One region of the Xenorhabdus griffiniae genome, then DNA from elsewhere that is predicted to be linked to it. Evidence: predicted binding sites of a transcription regulator. Region 1 holds the regulator's gene; each other region holds the start of a gene.
The links. The regulator CRP, encoded in region 1, controls carbon source genes, mostly activating them, when cyclic AMP is high. The targets are predictions, from matches to a motif close to ATGTGANNNNNNTCACAT.
Positions count from the first base shown of each region.

Region 2: WDV75_RS15060 (NupC/NupG family nucleoside CNT transporter) is a predicted target of CRP. The motif match lies at 1,005-1,022, and genes of this name have one in related genera.
Region 3: udp (uridine phosphorylase) is a predicted target of CRP. The motif match lies at 877-894, and genes of this name have one in related genera.

Region 1 is NZ_CP147737.1:344,322-346,604, forward strand. Features, by position in the region: gene WDV75_RS01570 (aspartate aminotransferase family protein) at 1-891, shown strand, start outside; gene crp (cAMP-activated global transcriptional regulator CRP) at 952-1,584, opposite strand; gene WDV75_RS01580 (phosphoribulokinase) at 2,141-2,283, opposite strand, start outside.
Region 2 is NZ_CP147737.1:3,415,634-3,417,916, forward strand. Features, by position in the region: gene ligA (NAD-dependent DNA ligase LigA) at 1-920, shown strand, start outside; gene WDV75_RS15060 (NupC/NupG family nucleoside CNT transporter) at 1,091-2,283, shown strand, end outside.
Region 3 is NZ_CP147737.1:3,780,655-3,782,937, forward strand. Features, by position in the region: gene udp (uridine phosphorylase) at 7-762, opposite strand; gene WDV75_RS16915 (GntP family permease) at 945-2,283, opposite strand, start outside.

The DNA.
Region 1 (2,283 bases):
GCCAATGAAGCGGCATTTAAATTGGCACGTCGTTATGCGATTACCCGTTATCATCCGAATAAAACCAAAATCATTGCATTCCATCAGGCATTTCATGGTCGTACCTTTTTCACGGTTTCGGTGGGAGGGCAACCGAAGTATGCCGAAGAGTTTGGGCCTAAACCCGCCGATATTGTTCATGTGCCTTTTAACGATCTGGATGCCGTTAGAGCGGAAATCGATGATCACACTTGTGCTGTTGTTTTGGAGCCAATCCAAGGTGAAGGAGGAGTGACTCCTGCGACAATGGCGTTTCTGCATGGGGTGCGGGAATTGTGTGATAAGCATCAGGCTTTGTTGGTCTTTGATGAAGTCCAGAGTGGAATAGGGCGCACGGGGCAGTTATATGCTTACCAGCATTATGGCGTACAGCCGGATATCTTGACGACGGCAAAAGCACTGGGGGGCGGTTTTCCCATCAGTGCAATGTTAACGACAGATAAAATCGCGGCGGCAATGGAAACGGGCGCCCATGGAACGACTTATGGTGGAAACCCATTGGCTTGTCGTATCGGTTGTGTCGTACTGGATATTATCAATACGCCAGAAGTGCTGATGGGCGTGGAAAAACGGCACGATATGCTCATTCATGCTTTGGAAAAGATGAACCAAAAATATGGTATCTTTCGTGAATTTCGCGGAAAAGGCTTGCTTATTGGGGCTGTATTGAAAGCTGAATATCAGGGCAAGGCCAAAGAAATATTGCAGCAGGCGGCAGAACTGGGATTGATGTTATTAAGTGCAGGAGACAGCATCTTGCGCTTTACACCATCACTGATTATTCCTGAGGACGAAATCACAGAGGGTATGGTGCGGCTGGAAATGGCGATATCCCGTTGGTTAAACAAATAACAGTAAAAAAGCCAGTGCGAAGTAATAGATTGCACTGGCTGAGTTTCGGTTTATTGGGAATTAACGCGTCCCATAAACGACGATGGTTTTGCCATGTGCAGAGATCAGGCTTTGATCTTCCAGCATTTTCAAAATACGGCCAACCGTTTCACGGGAGCAACCCACAATCTGCCCAATTTCCTGACGTGTGATTTTGATTTGCATACCATCAGGGTGAGTCATTGCATCAGGCTGTTTGGCCAAATTGAGCAATGTCTGGGCGATACGGCCTGTAACGTCCAGAAAGGCTAAGTTACCTACTTTTTCAGAAGTGGTTTGTAGGCGACTTGCCATCTGAGCAGATAAACGCATCAGAATATCAGGATTGACCTGAATTAACTGGCGAAATTTCTTATAGGAAATTTCAGCCACTTCACAGGCACTTTTGGCTCGTACCCATGCAGTACGTTCTTGCCCCTCTTCAAATAATCCAAGTTCACCAATGAAATCCCCCTGATTTAAATAAGAGAGAATCATTTCCTTACCTTCTTCATCTTTTATTAGAACAGCAACTGAACCTTTAACAATGTAGTAAAGCGTTTCTGCTTTCTCACCTTGATGAATAAGCGTGCTCTTGGATGGATATTTGTGAATATGGCAGTGTGACAAAAACCATTCAAGAGTAGGGTCTGTTTGTGGCTTGCCGAGAACCATTCGCTTTATCCTCTGTTGTTATTTCTGCCTTTATGATGTGAGAAACTGTCGTTCCTCTTCAGGCTGGCTTTATAAAGTCAATAGCTTAACATATTAGCCTGCTGAAAAACTGACAAGCGGGAATTTTATATGGATTATAAAGATGCCAAAATTTAGGCATATTGATCTTAACCCATATACCTTGCCAGTCCACGCTTGTAACCTTGTTTGTAACACAGGAAAGCGCTTCTGTCTTCTCTTGTATCGCTTCAGCATATTAGACTGACTGCCAGATTACCAGAAATCAGGCAGAAGAGTTGGTTTTATTGATTTTACATTTATATACCTATCGTCTTTCAAGATGTGTTTTATACGCATTAAACTTCAAGCTGCAATTTACAACACGATATGAAACCTGATTTCTCCCCGCTTCGCGGGGGAGAAATTACATGCATCTTGGAGTGAGATTGGTATACAAGGAAAAAATTTTGTCACAAAAAATAACCTGCTTATTTAAATAAAACAGGTAACATTATTTTTTGTTACCTGTTTTATTAAAAATTAAATAGAGATTAAATTACGAGATTTTTTTGCCTTCCAGTAATTGTTTAACAAGCGGTGCCATAATTAATTCCATTGCCAACCCCATTTTTCCACCAGGAACAACGATAGTATTTATGCCGGAAATAAATGAACCCTGAAGCATCGCGAGCAAATAAG
Region 2 (2,283 bases), 1.7 Mb from region 1:
TGGGATTGCGTATTGGTGATACGGTGATTATTCGTCGTGCCGGAGATGTTATCCCACAAGTCGTGAGCGTCGTTCATGAAAACAGGCCAGCAGATACTCAGGAAGTGATTTTTCCCATACATTGTCCGGTTTGTGGCTCAGATATAGAGCGTGTTGAAGGTGAGGCGGTTGCTCGTTGTACCGGAGGCTTGTTCTGTGGAGCGCAGCGTAAAGAGGCACTGAAACATTTTGTTTCCCGCCGTGCCATGGATGTTGATGGCATGGGTGAAAAAATTATTGAGCAGCTTGTAGATAAAGAGTATGTCAAAACGCCGGCAGATCTTTTCCGACTGACAGCCGGAAAATTAACAGGTCTTGAGCGAATGGGGCCTAAGTCTGCGCAAAATGTCATTAATGCCTTGGAGAAAGCGAAGAAAACCACTTTTGCACGCTTTATTTACTCTTTGGGTATTCGTGAAGTGGGTGAAGCGACTGCCGCCAATCTGGTTGCTCATTTTGGCACGTTAGAAAAATTACGTGCAGCGGACATTGAAGCCCTGATTGCGGTGCAGGATGTAGGAAGTGTTGTTGCCAGCCATGTTGTGAATTTCTTTAATGAGCCACACAATCAGGTGGTAATTGATGATCTAGTTAACAATATTGGTATCCATTGGCAATCGACTGAAAGCCTGAACCTTGATGAAATCGACAGTCCATTTGCTGGTAAGACAGTCGTATTGACGGGTTCATTGAGCCGTTTATCCCGAGACGAAGCTAAAGATAAGCTGACAGCCTTAGGCGCAAAAGTGACAGGAAGTGTATCTAAGAAAACAGATCTGGTTATTGCAGGTGAAGCTGCGGGTTCCAAGTTAGCTAAAGCCAATGAACTGGGAATTGCTGTGATTGATGAAGAGGAAATGCTCCGTTTATTGGGGGAATAATACGCATTCCACTTAGGGAGACGATTATTAAAATGTGATCGAGTTAGCTAAATAGAGATTTGTAGTCACTTGAATAGTAAATTAACGTGATAATCATCAAACTTTACTGTCATGTGTTACATAAAATACAGATCTAAATTTGCACAGAATCGTGTTTGGAGCTCTTCTTTATGACTACGTCTCATATTTTACATTTTTTACTCGCTTTGGTCGTCATTGGCGGCCTGGCGGTTTTGGCGAGTAATAACCGGAAGGAAATTAAGATTCGTTATATTATTCAGTTGCTTATAATCGAACTCTTTCTGGCATGGTTCTTCCTGAATTCTAACGTGGGTTTGGGGATAGTTAAAGGATTTGACGATTTATTTGTCCATCTATTATCTTACGCTGCAAAAGGTACCAGCTTTGTTTTCAGTGGCATGATAGAAGCGAACCTGGCCTTTTTCTTCCTGAATGTATTGTGTCCTATCATTTTTATTTCCGCCCTGATTGGTATTTTGCAACACATCAAAGTGCTACCCATTATCATTCGTGTGATTGGTACTGTGCTGTCTAAAATTAACGGTATGGGTAAACTGGAATCATTTAATGCGGTGAGTTCATTGATTTTGGGGCAATCAGAGAATTTTATTGCTTATAAAAATGTGCTGGGCAAGATGTCTGAACGCCGGATGTATACGATGGCGGCGACGGCAATGTCTACCGTATCTATGGCTATTGTCGGTGCTTACATGACGATGCTGGATGCAAAATATGTAGTCGCGGCACTGATACTGAATATGTTCAGCACTTTTATCATCTTATCTCTCATTAATCCTTATTCTGTTGAGAATGAAGAAGATATTCATATGAGCAACCTCCATGAGGGGCAAAGTTTCTTTGAAATGCTGGGCGATTATATTTTGGCGGGCTTCAAAGTTGCTTTGATTGTCACTGCGATGTTGATCGGTTTTATTGCCTTGATTGCAGGAGTTAACGCAATTTTCCATCTGGTCTTTGGTATTACTTTCCAGGAGTGTATGGGATATGTGTTTTATCCGTTTGCATGGATCATTGGTATTCCAAGTGATGAAGCGCTGAAAGTCGGCAGTATCATGGCAACCAAGTTGGTTTCCAACGAATTTGTGGCGATGCAGAGCTTGCAAGAGATATCTGCTCAACTAAGTGAACATTCGAAAGGGATCCTGTCCGTATTTTTGGTTTCTTTCGCTAACTTTGGCTCCATTGGGATTATTTCTGGTGCGGTTAAAGGGCTGGATGAACAACAGGGTAATGCTGTTGCGCGCTTTGGCTTGAAATTACTGTTTGGTTCAACGCTGGTGAGCTTCCTGTCCGCAGCAATTACCGGGCTGATTTTGAGCAT
Region 3 (2,283 bases), 1.3 Mb from region 1:
AAGGCATTACAGCAGACGACGAGCAGCCTCCACAACTATCCCCAGCGCATTGCTTTCTGTTTTCTTCAGCAGCTCAACATCTGGGATTTCCTGTTGGGTACGGTTAACAATCACGCCAGCAACCATACCGGCACGCAGTCCCTGACTGGCACACATGGTCAGCAATGTTGCTGATTCCATCTCAAAATTCATTACGCCCATTTCTTGCCATTCTTTCATCGAACCCTGGAAACGACGAACGACACGGCCAGAATAAGTGTCGTAACGTTCCTGGCCGGGATAGAAGGTATCGGAAGATGCCGTAATACCAACATGGGTCGCAGAACCAGAGGCTTTTGCTGCTTCATACAGGGCATTCGTACACTCAAAATCAGCAACTGCCGGGAACTCCATTGGGGCAAAATGCAGGCTGGCGCCGTCCAAACGAACCGCCGCAGTCGTCACCAATACATCCCCTACATTAATATGTGGCTGAATTGCCCCCGTTGTTCCGATACGCAGGAAAGTACGTACCCCCAACTGTGCCAGTTCCTCTACAGCAATCGACGTTGAGGGGCCTCCAATGCCTGTAGAGCAGACAACCACAGCTTTTCCGTTAACTTCTGCACGCCAGGTTGTAAATTCACGGTGGGAAGCCAAATGTACTGGGTTATCCATCAGTCGCGCAATTTTCTCAACACGGTTAGGATCGCCGGGTACAATCGCCAGAGTTGCGCCTTGCAGGTCGCTTTTGGTGATACCTAAGTGAAACACATCAGACATATCAGACTCCTCAACGGACAAAAATATGAATACCTAAATTTAGTCAATACTCTGACATTTTTTAGTGATTGAAATCATCTTTAATTGAGATAAGAAAGAAACACATACATTAATTTGTGATAAAAATCACATTTAAAAGGTAGCGCCCGTTACAGAGCACTATCACTATTCACATAAGCCATTCACATGACGAGATTAAGAAGCAGTACACCACACAATCCAATCCCCCATGCAATTGTGGTAGGAATCGACCAAACGATAATCTGCTGCCTTGCACTTTTAATCCCCATCATCCGGTTAACTACCCAGAAAAAACAGTCATTGAAGTAACTGAAAAACAGTGTGCCCATCATCGCAGCTTGAGCCGCCACCAACAGATTAACATCCGGTATCTGTTTGATAACTGGCGCAGAAATAGACGCCGCAGTTATCATTGCCACTGTGCCAGAGCCTTGAATTATGCGTATCAGTGTCGCAATGATAAATGGGATCAAAACAGGTGTTATGGGCAGGCTGGCAATATAGTGCGCCAATATCGTCCCTGTTGCGCCTTCGTTCAACACTGCACCTAATGCCCCTCCCGCTCCTGACACCAATAAAATAATGCCTACCGTTTTTAACCCTGTTTCCAGATGTTCAATTACTTCATGCTTACTGACGTTTGGCATTAAGGTATAAACCGCCAGTAATACACTGATTGCTAGCGCGATAATGGGGGAGCCTAGAAAATCAAAAATCTGAAAATAGAAAGCATTCTCCTTACCGGCAAACTCATCAGTTTTCAGTATCATTCCATTAATTACGCCAATAAAAATCAGAATAATTGGCACGACGATGGGTAAAAGAGAAAGAAATAGGCTTGGAAGTGATTTTTGCTCTTTCTCTTCCAGATAACGCTGATGAACTTGTGATAAGTTTTCTGTTCTTTCTTCTGTATCACCAAGTTGATATTCAGGATATTTAGTCTCCAGCCACTTTGCATAGCAGGTAATACCAATAACACAGGGTACCGCCAGTATCATACCTGTCAGCATCATTTTGCCGATACTCACCCCAAATATTCCGGCGACACCAAGCGGCCCTGGCGTTGGCGGAACGATATGGTGAGTGACCACTAACCCTCCTGCCAGAGCAACCCCAAGGGACAGTACATTGCGTTTACCTTTCTTCGCCAATGCCTTCACCAGCGGATAGAGGATCACAAAAGCTGAATTTACAAATATGGGGATACTGACAATATAACCGGTAATCGCCAAAGCCCACTCTTCGCGCCTTTTACCTAACCATTTAATCAGGCTATAAGCGATCTGCTCTGTTGCTCCCGATACTTCCAATATTCGCCCCATAATGCATCCCAATCCAATCACAATACCGATGTTGCCTAATGTCGAACCAAATCCTTTAGCGATCACTTCAACGACATTATTCATAGTCAAACCGCCTGATATTCCAGCGATTATCGCTGCAATTAGCATAGCAATCAGAACATGAACACGAGTCCGCAAAACCAGAAAAACCAGC